DNA from 2 places in the Paracidovorax wautersii genome. Region 1 is predicted to be linked to the other one. Evidence: predicted binding sites of a transcription regulator. Region 1 holds the regulator's gene; the other holds the start of a gene.
What was found. The regulator FliA, encoded in region 1, starts transcription of late flagellar genes. The targets are predictions, from matches to a motif close to CTAAAGTTTNNNNNNNNNNNGCCGNTA.

Region 1 (7,554 bases):
GGGCCTGATCACCCTGGACACCTACCGCGTCGGTGCCCACGAGCAGCTGCGCACCTACGGCCGCATGCTCGGCATCGTCGCCCATCTGGCCCACGACCGTGCCGCGCTGCAGGACCTGCTGGGTCTTCTGTCGGGCAAGAAGATGGTGCTGATCGACACCACGGGGGTGGCCCCGCGCGATCCGCGCAAGCGCGACATGCTGGACGTGCTGAACCTGCCCAACGTGAACCGCCTGCTGGTGCTCAACGCCGGCAGCCACGGCGACACGCTGGACGACGTGCTCACCGCTTTCAAGACCACCGGCTCGCAACAGGCCATCCTGTCCAAGGTGGACGAGGCCGTGAAGCTCGGCCCCTCCATCGATGCGCTGATCCGCCACCAGATGGTGCTGCGCGGCGTGACCAATGGCCAGCGCGTGCCGGAAGACTGGGAAGCCGCAGACGCGCACAAGCTGATCGGCACCTCGATGCGTTCACCCATCAAGTCGGCCTTCGACCCGAAGGCGGCCGACCTGAATTTTTTCTTCTCCCATTCGCCGGAGCTGTCTGCCGACAGGAGCTACGCCGATGTTGCTTGATACCGGCCTCCACCAGGGATCCAGCCTGCACAGCTTCATGCCGCAGGCCGATCTGCGCGTGCTGGCCATCCTCAGCCGCCCCGGCACGCCGCTGGGCCTGGAGACGCTGTGGCAGGTCTGCGCCAGCCTGCAACGCCTGGGCTATCCGGTCGCCGTGCTCGACGGCACCGCCGAGGAGACCGAGGATGCGCCCGGCCTGGAGCATCTGCTGGCCGCGCCCTCCTGGCAGGGCAGCCTCTGCGCGGACACGGGCGCCGCGGGATCCGCATCGCTCGCCGTGATCCCGGCGGCCCACGGACTGGTGCGCCTGGCCGAGCGTTCCCACTGGAACGACGGCAGCGCGCTGCAGCGGCTGCACCCGCACTTTCGTGCCTATGCCCTGGTGGCCCTGTATGCGCCGCCGGAGACCATGGCACCCATCCTGCGCGGCAGCGCGACGGTACCGCTCATCCTGGCGGCGCCAGGGGCAGCCGGCGTGGTGCAGAGCTACCAGCAGCTCAAGCACATGACACTGCACGCAGGACTGCAATGCACCGTGGCGTCCATACTGCCGCCGGGCAATGCCCGCCGCGCCGCTGCAGCCGAAGCGGCCCTGCAGACCCTGCAACGGTGCTCGGAGCGCCACCTGGGCACGCCGTTGCGCACCACGACGGTCAAGGCATCCAACCCGCAGGACATCCAGCGCCTGGCCTTGCAACTGCTGGAAAACGCGGGCACCATGGGCGCCGCATCACCGATGTTGCCCGCGAGCCACCATACCGACGTTCCTGCGCATTTCGTTCGGAGCCATTGACCCGATGTACACCGCCAAAGGCCAGCTTGATCGCGATGCGCTGATCCGCCAGCACGTACCGCTGGTACGGCGGATCGCGCACCACATGATCGCCAAGCTCCCGCCCAACGTGGAGCTGGACGATCTGATACAGGTCGGAATGATCGGACTGTCCGAAGCCCTGACGCGCTACGAAGCGGCCCAAGGCGTGCAGTTCGAGACCTTCGCCACCCAGCGCATCCGCGGCGCCATGCTCGACGAACTGCGCGAGGGCGACTGGATGAGCCGCAGCTCCCGCAAGAGCCAGAAGGAGATCGAGCACGCCGTTCAGCGCATGGAGCAGAAGCTCGGCCGCAGTCCGATGGAGTCCGAGATCGCGGACGAACTGGGCCTGTCGCTGGAGGACTACCAGACGCTGCTGGGCAAGGTGCGCGGCACGCAGCTGGTGTACCTGGAGGACATGACGCGCGGCGACGACGACGAGGAAGGCTTTCTCGACCGGCACGTGGCCGACAGCGAGGCCGACCCCATGGCCGTGCTGCGCGACCAGCGCCTCAAGTCGTCTCTCGTCGCGGCCATCAAGACCTTGCCCGAGCGGGAGCAGTACGTGATGGGCATGTACTACGAGCACGACATGAACCTCAAGGAGATTGCAGCAGTGCTGGGCGTGACCGAGTCGCGCGTATGCCAGCTGCACAGCCAGTCGATCGCCCGATTGCGCGCCAAGATGCGGGCGCACTGACCACCCCCACGGGTATGAACTCCGCTCCACACCTCGCGTGCTGGAGCCAAGGACACCGCATGTCTTACAAACAATTCCCCCAGCTGGCACTGATCAACCACCTGCTCCACGCCAAGGCTTACGACGACCTGGAGCAGGTGACGCTGCATGAGTGGGAGAACGATCTTCTCAGCCCGGCCCTGCTCGATGCCGCACGCATGATGCGGCTTCCCGCGACCGTGATCTACCTCGCCTCGCTGGCCGTGGAGAACCTCGCCGACCATGCGCACCACGCCCGGTGGCTCGCCGTGTACCAGTCCCTCGGACGGGGCGCGGAGACCGAGGGCTTCGCCTCGCTGCCCGGCCGCAGCGCACTGCAGGTGGTTGCGTCCCATCTCCTGCATCGCCGCACGCTGGAGCCGGCCGACCTGCGAAAGTGCCGCGCAGACACGGATGACTGGGTCGGGGCGGTGGAACTCGCCGTGGACCAGAAGCGCTTCGACCTGCTGGAGACCATCGTCTCCGAACTGATCCGGCGCAAGATCGACGTCAAGCCCTGGCTGCTGATCATCCAGACCCTGTTTCGCCGGCAGGAGTTCCTGAGCATGAACGACCCGGTGGAGAAGCTGGCCACATGCTATGTCCGTATCCGGCAAAGCCTGGTCAGTACCTTGTACGAGGTGATTCAGATCCGCAGCAGCTTGGCCTTGTATGCCTGCCGCACCTATCACCTCTGCGGCGATCACCGCGCCGTCATCCGGCATGCGCAGAACGCCACCACGCCGTTGGACCGGCTGGCAGCCTGCATCAACATCGCCCGCGCCCACTGCCATCTGGGGGAGTTTCCGCAAAGCGTCGCCAAGCTCGACGAAGTGATCGGGCTGCTTGCTGCGAAGAAAGCAACAATCACCCGCCTTGAAGACAACGACCCGGCGGCCAAGCCCAAATTCGATGCTGATGAAGCCTCGAAGGCGCTGCTTGATCTGCAGACCGCACTAGCGCCGCTGGGACACAAGCCCTTCCTGGTGTCCGGCACGCTGCTCGGCTACGCCCGCGAAGGCAAACTGCTGGCGCACGACAAGGACATCGACGTAGGCATCATCGGCTGGGAGGGCCAGTTCGACATCATCGACACCCTGCTCAAGACCGGCCTGTTCGGCGTGGACTTCACCCACGTGAACGGCCGGCACGCCTACCACCTGGCGGTCAAGCACAACCCGTCCGGCGTCAACATCGACATCTTCATCTACCGCCCCGAGGACGGCATGCTGGTGACGGGCGTGGAGTCCTACTTCGGCTATCTGCAGAAATTTGCCTTTTCTCCGTTCGCCATCAAATCGGCGCAGTTCCTGGGGATCGACTTTTACGTCCCGGACGATGTCGAGAAGAAGCTCGCAGAGAATTTCGGCGATTGGCGGAAATCCGACCCCGGCTACATCTCCCACCTGGAATCTCCCGCAACGGTCGATGTGGGCGGGCCGGTGTACCAGATCGTCGGCCGGCTGCGGGCTCTTGAGGCTCTGCGCGATCGAAACAATGACAAGTTGGAGAGGGTGATCCGCCTGATGGATACGCAAAAGAGCAAGCCGCTGGGCATGAGCGACGACACGCTGCAGCAACTCCAAAGCCTGCTGCAGGAGCAGAGCGCAGAGGCCATCGCATGCTGAACAACGACCAGGCCTATGTGCTGCTGGCCGGTGGCAGCGGCACCCGACTGGAGTCGCCGATCCCGAAGCAGTTCATCCGGGTCGCCGGCAAGACGGTCGTGGAGCACAGCTTCGCCTGCCTGCACAGCTATGCGCCCGACGCCCGCATCGTCATCACCGTGCCGGCCGATGCACTCGCGTACACGAAGGAGCTCTTCAAGGACACCCGGGCCGAAGTGATCGTCGGCGGGTCGTCCCGCCAGGCGTCCGCCTATGCGGCGCTGCGGTACCTGCGGGCCGATCCCCCCAAGAACGTCATCCTCCACGATTCCGCACGTCCCTTTCTGAGCCACCAGATCATCCATGACGTCGTCGAGGCGCTGTCCTTCTACGAAGCTGTCGATGTGGCGATCAAGACCAGCGACACCATCATCGTCGAGCGCGACGGATTCATCCAGAGCATCCCCAAGCGGGACCACATCTACCGCGGCCAAACGCCCCAGGGCTTTCGCTACCAGGCCCTGTTGAAAAGCTACGAGGAGATCGGGGTCGAGAAGCTGGGCGACTACACGGACGACTGCGGCATCTACCTCGCCTGCCATCCGATGGGGCAGGTTCGCATCGTCAAGGGCAGTTCCGAGAACATCAAGATCACCGACTCCATCGATCTCGTCCTCGCCGATGAGCTCTTTCGCATCCGCCAGCAGCAACTGGCGCCCAATCTGGGCGGGCTGCATCTCAAGGGAACGCATTCCATCGTCTTCGGCGGCAGCATGGGTATCGGTAAAGCCATCGTGCAGATCCTGGAAGAGGCGGGCGGCACGGTGCACAGCATCTCGCGCCGCAATGGCTGCAACATCGCCGACCACGGCCAAGTGGCGGCATCGATCAATGGCCTGCTGGACCAATGGGGACGCATCGACAACGTCATCAACGCGGCCGGTCTGTTGATCAAGAGCCCCCTCGAACAGCAGTCGCCCCAGCAGGTGGCAGAACAGGTGTCGGTCAATCTCCTGGGTGCTCTCAACGTGGCGCAATGCAGCCATGCGGCATTGAAGGCGTCCAAAGGCATGCTGCTGCAGTTCTCGTCGTCGTCCTTCACCAGGGGGCGGGCTGACTATTCCGCCTACTCCGCATGCAAGGCGGCCATCGTGAACCTGACCCAGGCGCTGGCCGACGAGTGGAAGGAAGACGGCGTGCGGGTCAACTGCGTCGTTCCCGGGCGCACCGACACCAGCATGCGCCGCAGCAACTTCGCCAACGAGGACCAGCGGTCCCTGTTGAGCCCCTACGAAGTGGCGCTGGCATCCGCCAAGCTGCTGAGTGCGGCCGACACCGGCGTCATTTTGCGGGTGTAGCCCCTCTCTCGCCGATTTCCCATCAATTACACAACCCCGTCATGGAGAACCCGATGAGCCAATGTCCTGTTTGCGGAGGCGAGGAAGAAGTCATCACGAACACCTGCCGCGTAGCGCCCTACAAAGACAAGACCATGAGCGGGTACGAGTGCAAGGCCTGCGGGTTCGTGCGGCATCCCGAAAATCTTGGCCAGTACAAGAAGGTGGTGACAGGCGCCAGCGAAGGCCTGTTGCGTACGCTGCGCAATGCCACCGACGAACGACCCGGCCGTGAGTTCTACATGGCCGAGATGGGCCTGGAAATCGTGGGCAAGCCCAACGCCAGCATCAGCTTTTTCGGCTCCGGACTCAATACCGACCACTTGTGGGTCAAACGTGCGTATCCCGGTGTATCGACCAAACTGGTCGACCTGGAAAACATGCAGGAAGCCGAAAACTTCGAGCCCATCGCGGACGCAACGCCCTCGGACGTGGTCCTTGCGTCGGAAGTGATAGAGCACTTCACCGAACCGGTCGCCCATTTCGAATCGCTGCTCAAGCTGCTGAAGAACGACGGTATCCTGATCTGCAGTTCCAATATCTACGATGGAACGGACATGAGCTTTCACCAGTACCCCTTCGTGCCTGGGCACGTCGCGTACTGGACCCCGCTCTCGCTGATCAAGCTGGCCAGCGACCATGGGTGCTTCGTGGACTTCCGGACGCCCGAAATCGGCCTGACCCGGGGCGGACCGCGCAAGAAGTACATCATCTTCTACCGCAGCACCGAGCTGCTCTTCCGCACCAGCCTCTACTTTGGCCGGCACATGCACGCGCCATCTGAAAAGGAATAAGGTCTGCAGCGGCCGCCCTGCATGGCCGCAGGGCCTGTCCGCGCCGCCAGGCACCCGGTGGCTCAGTGGGAAAGACCGCAGTGCTGAGGTTCCAAGGCGGTGCCGGATTGCGTGCGTCTCAGCCGGCGAACGCCGCCGGCCACGCGCCCCTCAACTGTTGGACCGATAGATGCGGGCACGACTTGCGCCCATAGGCCCCGGTCCGTTGCCGTAAGTGCTTGCATCCTTCGGTGGCAGGAATGTGGCGGCCTGGGCTTCCGCCAAGACCAGCAACCGCTGCAATTGCTCGCGCTGAATGGAGAGTTCGGCCTGAATGGCACGCAAGCGCTGCGTGAAGGCGGGGGTACGTGGCTGGGCGTTCGTGCCGGTCGACTCGGCGGCAGCAGCGGCCAGGGTGGCTGCGGTCTGCCTCAAGAGCGCGGCGCAGCGCTCGAGATCCGTCGCATGCGTACTCAGCAGCGCGGTTTTGACTTCATGGAGCTGCGATTCGGCAACGGCCAGTTGGGCTTCGAACGACATGACGCAGTGTATCGCCGGCCACGCCTTTCAGGCATCAGGGTGCTTATTTGCCGGAACGGGAGAGCACTTCCTGGGCGTTGGAAAGCAGTTTGTCAGCAATGGCGTCTGCATCGATGGTGAACGTGCCCTTTTCGATGGACGCCTTCACCGCCTTCACCTTGTTCGCATCGAACTCGCCGGCATTGCGGCCGGTCTGTTCCAGTGCCTTGGCAGAGGACGAGAAAGTGACGGGCACGCCGGCAGCGAAGGCGGACGCAGCCTGGGTCGTTGCCGTTTCGACGGCAGGCGCAGGTGTCTTCGCCTGCTGCTTGGCAGACGTCGCCTGTGACAACGCGTTGGCAATCTCCGGGTTTTGACCTATCTTCATTGCTCTCTCCACTGCCCCTGTAGTTGGAGCCCAGTAGCAATGTTTTCGACCGTCCCGACCCAGACTTTAGAAGTTTATTGCGCTCAAAACGTTACAGAGCGGCCTCGATTGTTCCATCCTCCGCAACTGTGCCACTGATTATCCGGCCATTAGTCATTCTGATGCGAATATTTTGGCCGGCAGCACCGCCAGACATGGCTTGACCCGACGAGGTGACGGAGTAGCCGACGCCCTGCGCGACCACCCGAACCATCGAGCCCGCCTTGAACATCTCGGGCGCCCGCACCATATTCTGGCGAACGGCCTGGCCGGCCACCAGATGGCGCGTGGCCGTCTGGCCAACCCAGGCTTCCGGCTGCGCCACGATCGCCGCCGATTCGGCGGCCCAGTCGACCTCCGCCTCCATGGCATCCGAGGCGGACAGTACGGCCCCCGATGCCACGTTCCCGGTCAACACCCAAGCCGGGCCGAAGGCCTTGACGGTGACCGGCAGGAAGACGTTCCATTGCGAGGGTCCATCCACGCAGCGCAGGCCCAGCCGGGTGCGTCCCCACAGACGGGAGCCCGCGGGCAGATACGGCTCCACCCGATTGCACGGGGCGAGCCGCAGCCGGGAGTCCAGCGCACCGACCGCAATTTCCATGCGCAGCGGCAGATTGCCCCCCTGCCCCTGCTGCAGCGCAGCATCCAGCCAGCGTTGGGAGATGCCGCCCAGCTCCGCCATCGGGTCGGCGACTGCCTGGGCATGGGCCGTCACGCCC
Region 2 (7,554 bases), 1.6 Mb from region 1:
CCATCGCCGTCACCTCGGCCAAGCGCTCGCCCCTGCTGCCGACGGTGCCCACGCTGGCCGAAAGCGGCTTTCCCGGCGTGGAGATGGACACCTGGCTGGCGATGATGGCGCCCGCCGGCCTGCCGCCCGCCGTCAAGTCCCACCTCGAACTGGCCCTGGCCCAGGTCGTGTCGGACCCGGAGATGCGTGACAAGATGCTCGCCAACGGTTTCGAGCCGGCCTATGCGTCCTCCAAGGCCGTGAGCGCGCTGATCGAAAAGGAGCTGCCGCTGATGCGCGCCGTCGCCCAACGGGCCGGCATCACGGCGGACTGAGCGGTGCAGCGCCGTCCTCCGCGTCACGCAGCGTTGATGGCTGCGGTGCCAGACTGTGGCATCCACTATCGAAACAATAGCTGGCTGCGCTTGCCCTGATTGCGATGCAGCCAGTTTTGTGCTTGAACATGAGGAAAGACCAGCGCCACCCGCTATGCTTTTCATAGAGAACCCCTCGCGCCGCGCCGGCCCGTCCGGCCGCGCGGCCAGACCCGCCCGCCCCACCGGCGCAGCCACCGCTGTGCCGAGCGGCGGGCCTTGCGCCTTTTTTCGCCCAACCCCTTGCCGACCCACTTGCCATGACCACTGACACCCGCCTGGTGGAGCTGTCCGCCAACGAACTGCGCCACCGCATCGGCACGCGCGAGATCTCGCCCGTCGAACTGCTGGAGGCGTGCATCGATCGCATCGAGGCCGTGAACCCGTACGTGAACGCCGTCACCGCCACCTGCTTCGACCGCGCCCGCGCGGAGGCCAAGGCGGCCGAGAAGGCCGTGCTGGCCGGCGAACCGCTGGGCCTGCTGCACGGTCTGCCGATGGGCGTGAAGGACCTCGAAGCCACGGCCGGCCTGCTGACCACCTACGGCTCGCAGATCTACCGCGAGAACGTGCCCACGCAGGACAACGTGCTGGTCGCGCGCCTGCGTGCGGCCGGCGCCATCGTCACCGGCAAGACCAATATTCCCGACATGGGCGCGGGTGCCAATTCGCGCAACACGGTGTGGGGCGCCACGGGCAACCCGTTCAATCCCAACCTGAACGCGGGTGGCTCGTCCGGCGGCGCCGCGGCGGCGCTGGCCTGCGACATGCTGCCTGTGTGCACGGGCTCCGATACCGGCGGCTCGCTGCGCATCCCGGCCGCCAAGTGCGGCGTGGTGGGCTTCCGGCCTTCGCCCGGCGTGGTGCCCAGCTCGCGCAAGCTGCTGGGCTGGACGCCGATCTCCGTCGTCGGCCCCATGGGCCGCACGGTGGCCGAGGCCTGCCTGCAGCTGGCCGCGTCCGCAGGCATGTCGGCCGGCGACCCGCTGACCTATCCGCTCGACCCGCTGAGCTTTCTGAACCCCGAAGCGGTCGATCTCGGCAGCCTGCGCGTGGGCTTCACCGAAGACTTCGGCGCCTGCGATGTGGACGACGGCATCCGCAGCGTGTTCCGTCGCAAGATCGCCTCCATGCGCCATCTGTTCAAGAGCTGCGACGAGATCCGCTTCGACCTGGGCGACGTGCACCGCTGCTTCGACGTGCTGCGGGCGGAGGCCTTCGTGGCCAGCACGCGCGACGCCTATGCGCGCGACCCGGCGAGCCTGGGCCCCAACACCCGCGCCAACTACGAGATGGGCGCCGCCATGTCGCTGCTGGACAGCGCCTGGGCGCAGGCCGAGCAGACGCGCATCCTGGCGCGCTTCCAGCAGGCGTTCGAGGAATTCGACATCATCCTCGCGCCCACCACGCCCGTGTCGCCTTTCCCCTGGACGGAGCTGTACGCCAGCCACATCAACGGCCAGCCGCAGGCCAACTACTACCGCTGGCTGGCACTGACCTACGTGACCACGCTGACCACGCACCCCTCGCTGTCCCTGCCGTGCGGCCGCGACACCGCAGGCATGCCCTTCGGCCTGCAGGTGGTGGGGCGCTTCCGCGACGATCACCGCACGCTGGGCGTCGGGCACGCGCTGGAGCAGGCCTTCGCCGCCATTCCCGAGCTGCAGCGGCCCCGCCCCGCGCTGGACCAACTGGTGCATGCGCAGCCCTCGCTCAAGTCCATCGTGACCGAAGCGCCGCACATCGACGATGCCCGGGGCATTCCCCGCGCCGGCCGCTCGGCCTCGGCGGGTGAAGCCTCCGCCGTCTGATCGTCTGACTCGCCTTCCTGGAACCGCCTTCGCCCATGCAAACCACCGACTTCGCCATCATCGGTGCCGGCATCGCCGGCGCCTCCATCGGCTGGCAGCTCGCCAGCGCCGGCAGCGTGCTGCTGCTGGAGCGTGAATCCCAGCCCGGATACCACACCACCGGCCGCTCGGCCGCGCTGTTCATGGAGACCTACGGCACGCCCAATATCCAGGCGCTCACGCGCGCCAGCCGGGCCTTCTACGACGCGCCGCCGGCCGAGTTCGGGGGTGACCCGCTGCTGTCGCCGCGCGGCGTGGTCTACGTGGCCGGGCCCGACCAGCTCGACCTGCTGGACGCGCATGTCGCCGATGCCTTGGCGCGCTCGCCCAACGTGCAGCGCGTGGACAAAGAGCCGCTGCTGCAGATGCTGCCTTGCCTGCGCGAAGAAGCCGTGGCCGCCGGCATGAGCGAGCCCGACGCCGCCGACATCGACGTGCACGCCCTGCACCAGGGCTACCTGCGCGGCCTGCGCCAGCGCGGCGGGCAGGTACGCACGGGGGCCGAGGTGACGGGCCTCGCGCGGGAGGGCGGCGCCTGGCGCATCACGCTCGCCGACGGCAGCACGGTGCACGCGCGCACCGTGGTGAACGCGGCTGGCGCCTGGGCCGACGTGATTGCCGGGCTGGCCGGCGTGCCGCCGATCGGGCTGGAGCCGCGCCGGCGCACGGCCTTCACCTTTCCGGTGCCGGACGGCATGGATGCGCACGGCTGGCCGGCCGTGGTGGCGATCGACGAATCGTTCTATTTCAAGCCCGACGCGGGGCAGCTGCTGGGATCGCCCGCCAATGCCGATCCCACCCACCCGCACGACGTGGTGCCCGAAGAGCTGGACGTGGCCACCGGCATCTACCACATCGAGCAGATGACGACCTTCCAGATCCGCCGCCCTTCGCACACCTGGGCGGGGCTGCGCTCCTTCGTGCCCGACGGCGATCTGGTGATCGGCTGGGACAACCATGTGCCCGGCTTCTTCTGGCTGGCCGCGCAGGGTGGCTACGGTATCCAGAGCGCGGCGGGCGCCTCGCTGCTGGCGCGGCAGCTGGTACTGGGCGAGCCGCTGGATGCGGCGCTGGTGCAGGAAGGGGTGGACGTGCCGGGCCTGTCGCCCGCACGGCTGCGCTAGGGAGTCAGGGCGCTGGGACGCAAATGGGGGGGCGCGGCCCGAGCGGCCGCGCCGCGTGCTTGCGCAGGCACGGGCCGTTGGGGCCCTGGCCCACGTGGGCAACTGCGGCGGCAACCGCTGCGCTGGGAGGGCCTGCAGTTCCTGCAGGGCGGCAGCGCTGGCTTGCCGCACGGTCCGCGCAGCCCGCTGCAGGCTGCCGGCGGCTTATGAGTGAAATCAGCCTCTGGCGCTTATGCAGAAAGCGCCGGTAGCTATGAAAATTATAGTGTCCGGGTGGCCGCGCCGTTCAGGCGAACGTGTTCACCTGGGTGCCCAGGCTGCCCGAGGTGGCCAGCTGCGGCTGGGGCAGGGCGCTGATCAGGGTGGCGGCGGTGCTGGCCTGGATGTCCAGCGCCTTCTTCAGCACGGCGGTGTTGACGGCGTCGGACGTCTCCTGCTGGGTCTGTGCGACAGCGGTGTTGACGATGGCATTGGTGAGCGAAACGTCCATGGCGATCTCCTGCGGTAATCCCTGGTTATCGGCCACCGGCGCCGCAGGTTGAGGGTTTTCTGCGCCGCGGCGGGCAGGGTGGTGCTGCAGCGGGCCCTGCCGTCACCGTGTTTCCAGGATCGCGCCTGATCGCCGGGGGCCGGCGCGGGCGCCCGCCGTCGCTCAGTCCAGCGCGCTGGCGCCGAAGGCGCCGCAGGCGGCGAGGTCGGAGTCGCTGATGCGCGGCAGATGGGATGCCGCGTCGCGCAGCGCCGTCCGCAGGCCTTCCTCCAGCACCGGGTGGTAGAACGGCATGCCCAGCATTTCCTGCACGGTCAGTTCCTGGCCGATCGCCAGCGCCAGCAGGTGCGCCATGTGTTCGCCGGCCGGGGCGCACAGCTCGGCGCCCAGCAGCTTGCCCGTGCTGCGCTCGGCATACACATGCAGCCGGCCGGCGGCGCTCTGCGCCACGCGGGCCCGGCCCTGGCGGGCGAAATCCACCCGGCCCGTCACCACATCCTCGTCCTTCAGCGCGGCGTGGCGCCGCCCCACCACGGCGGCCTGCGGCTGGCAGAAGGTGATGGCCAGGCGCGTGCGGCGGCGAAAGCCCCGCGGCTCGGACGACACGGCGTTCAGCCCGGCGATATGGCCTTCGTCCGCCGCCTCGTGCAGCAGCGAGCGGTCGCCGTCCGCATCGCCCGCCACAAACACCGGCAGGTCGCCGATCTGCAGCGAGCGCGGATCGATGGGCGGCAGGCCCTTGTCGTCCAGCTCCACGCCCAGGGTGTCCAGGCCCAGGTGCTCCAGGTTGGGGCGGCGGCCCATGGCGGCCAGCACCTGGTCCACCACCACGGTGGCCGAGCCGTTGCGCACCTCGATGCCGCCGGCCACCTCGCGCAGCTCGACGTCGTCGCCGATGGAGACGGTGAACTCGGCCTGCAGCAGCTTGAGCATCGTGTCGTTGAGTTCCGGATCCGTCAGGCCGGCCACGGCCTTCTGCGTGCCGAACGCGGTCACCTCGACGCCGAGGCGCTTCAGCGCCTGCGCCATCTCCACACCCAGCGGGCCCAGTCCGATCACCGCCATGCGCGGGCCCAGCGTGGGCTGCTCGAACAGGGTGTCGGTCGTCAGGATGCGGTCACCGAAGGCCAGCCAGGGTTCCGGCACGGTCGGCCGCGAGCCCGTGGCGATGACGATGCTGCGGGTGGCATGCACCTGGCCGTTGACCTCCACGCGGTGCGCATCCAGCAGCCGCCCCCGGCCGGATATCACGCGCTCATCGTCGTTGGTGGATTTCATCGTGCCGGACACGAAGTCGTCACGCAGTTCGCGCACGCGCGCCAGCACCGCAGGCATGTCCACGCGCAGCCCGTCGCCGCCGCGGATGCCGAAGGTGTCCAGCTTGCGCCGGGCCTCGAAGGCATTGGCCGCCTCTATGAGCATCTTGGACGGCATGCAGCCCACCCGGGCGCAGGTGGTGCCCCAGGGTCCGTCGTTCACCAGCAGGTAGCGGTCCGTGCGCTTGCGCACCTCGCGCAGGGCCGCCAGCCCCGCGGTTCCCCCGCCGATGATCACCGCGTCCAGCATCTCGCTCATGGCACACCCCGTTTGTTTTTGGCAAGGCTCCGAGTGTCGTGGGCGCCGTGCCGAGGCCGTGTAGGTGTGCAGGCCTAGCGGCTGCGCGCCGTCAGGGCAACGCTGGACAAGTCCCCGCGATGGAGGCCGTTCTGCTGGGTGTGGCCCGCAAAGAGCAAACCACGGCCATAGCCGCTGAGGTGGCGAGGATGTGCAACGCGTCGAACCGCTCCCAGCGCAGGTGCGCAGCGCGTGAGAGGCTGGTTCAGCATGTCTTACGGGTTCATTCCGTCTGCGCCATCGGCCCACGCAACCCGGCCCTGGCCAGCCTCGCTGGCTTCGACCATGAACGCCTGCGCCTGGGATTGCGGCAGCCGCATCTGCAGTCGTACCAGCGTGCCATGCTCGACCTGCAGCAGTTCGGCTCCGGCCGCTTCGATGCGGCGGCGCAGCATGCCTTCCAGGGCGTAGGGCACCTCGCACGCCAGCAGCGCCATCCGCTGCAGCGGCACCTTGTCGGCCGTCAACAAGGCCTGCGCGATGGTGTCGGTATAGGCGCGTACCAGGCCGCCCGCGCCCAGCTTCACGCCGCCGAAGTAGCGCACCACGGTGGCCAGAACGCCCTCCAGATCCTGGTGGCGCAGCACGTCCAGCATCGGCCGTCCGGCCGTGCCCCCGGGCTCGCCGTCGTCCACAGCGGCAGACTGGCCGCCGGCCAGCAGCGCCCAGCACACGTGCGCTGCGCCCGGGTGTTGCTTCCACAGCGTGTCCACGATGGCCTGCGCCGCCGCGCGGTCCGCCACCGGCTGGACGCAGCCGATGAAGCGGCTTTTCTTGATGATGAGTTCGCTGTGGAAGGGCGCGGCGAGGGTGTGAGGCATGTCGGTGGAAGTGTAGGTGCCGCGGTGGGCCCTTAGCGATGCATCGCCGTCCCCCCGGACCCGATCCCTCTTGATCTCTGCCAACTTGATGCACATCAAATCGCCGGCCAGACCGCCTGCCTAAGATGGCTCCACGAAGCACGCAAGACCGGCGCTAGCGGGTCTGGAACCGGGCTTCGACTCTTTCTGAAAGGTGAGAACAAATGGCAAGAATCTGGAAACCCCTGGCAGTGGTCGCTCTGTGTGTGGGCGCCGCCCCGGTTTGGGCCGCCGATTGCGCGGTCGAGATCGAGGGCAATGACGCAATGCAGTTCAACAAGCCCACGATCTCCGTGCCGGCCAGTTGCAAGGAATTCACCGTCAAGCTCAAGCACGTGGGCAAACTGCCCAAGACCGCCATGGGCCACAACTGGGTGCTGACCAAGACGGCAGACGTGCAGCCCGTCGCCAACGACGGCATTCCCGCCGGCGCGGCCAAGGACTATGTGAAAGACGGCGACGCCCGCGTGATCGCCCACACCAAGCTGATCGGCGGCGGCGAGTCCGACTCCGTCAAGTTCGCCGTGAGCAAGCTGAAAGCCGGTGATTCGTACACCTATTTCTGCTCGTTCCCCGGCCACTCGGCCATCATGAAGGGCACGTTGACGCTGGCCAAGTAAGCACGGGTGCCAAGCACCCCACAAAAAAGCAGCCCGATGGGCTGCTTTTTTTATGGACGGGGGCCGGCGCACGAGATGCTTCCATGCGACGTGGTCTGAACGCGACGACTGCATTCCACAGAGGGCCTTTGCGGCGCAGACCTACAGGGCTGCGCCAGGGCGGCCGCTTAGGCTTCAGGCACACGTTGTTACGCCATCCGCCGTCAGGAGCCCGCCATGTTCTCGATCCCGCTGCCCGTCACGCTGAACCAGATGTTCTCGGCTTCCTTCGTGGCCCGCTCGCGCGGGGCTGAAGCCAACGCCGGCGCGCCGGCCCGGGTGGCCCCCCGTGCCCCGGTGCCGACGCCCCTGATGTCCGCCTACGAGGATCCGCTGCCCGATCTGGACCAGCGCGTGCGCAGTCTGGGCGAGTGGTAGCCGCTGGATCCTCGGCAGGCCGGCCCCTGGCGGGGCGGGCCTGCGACGTCAGGTCGCCGCGAGTTGCAGGCTGTGGTGGTGCAGCTTGAAGAGCGACACGGCCTGAACCAGATCCTTCGCCTGCTGCTGCAGGCTCTGCGCCGCCACGGCGCTTTCTTCCACCAGCGAGGCGTTCTGCTGGGTGGTCTGATCCATCTGGGCCACGGCCTGGCCCACCTGTTCCACG

Region 2: a site for FliA is predicted at 3,844-3,870, ahead of QE399_RS16000 (YjfB family protein). Genes of this name have one in related genera too.

Annotation. Positions count from the first base shown of each region.
Region 1 is NZ_JAVIZX010000001.1:1,967,543-1,975,096, reverse strand. It holds gene flhF (flagellar biosynthesis GTPase FlhF) at 1-577, shown strand, start outside; gene QE399_RS08975 (hypothetical protein) at 567-1,370, shown strand; gene QE399_RS08970 (RNA polymerase sigma factor FliA) at 1,375-2,091, shown strand; gene QE399_RS08965 (hypothetical protein) at 2,106-3,737, shown strand; gene QE399_RS08960 (SDR family NAD(P)-dependent oxidoreductase) at 3,731-5,074, shown strand; gene QE399_RS08955 (methyltransferase domain-containing protein) at 5,116-5,907, shown strand; gene QE399_RS08950 (hypothetical protein) at 6,058-6,426, opposite strand; gene flgM (flagellar biosynthesis anti-sigma factor FlgM) at 6,470-6,793, opposite strand; gene flgA (flagellar basal body P-ring formation chaperone FlgA) at 6,885-7,554, opposite strand, start outside.
Region 2 is NZ_JAVIZX010000001.1:3,542,101-3,549,654, forward strand. It holds gene QE399_RS15985 (Bug family tripartite tricarboxylate transporter substrate binding protein) at 1-314, shown strand, start outside; gene QE399_RS15990 (amidase) at 614-2,164, shown strand; gene QE399_RS15995 (NAD(P)/FAD-dependent oxidoreductase) at 2,200-3,327, shown strand; gene QE399_RS16000 (YjfB family protein) at 3,614-3,817, opposite strand; gene QE399_RS16005 (dihydrolipoyl dehydrogenase) at 3,980-5,392, opposite strand; gene QE399_RS16010 (IMPACT family protein) at 5,647-6,252, opposite strand; gene azu (azurin) at 6,456-6,911, shown strand; gene QE399_RS16020 (hypothetical protein) at 7,128-7,328, shown strand; gene QE399_RS16025 (methyl-accepting chemotaxis protein) at 7,377-7,554, opposite strand, start outside.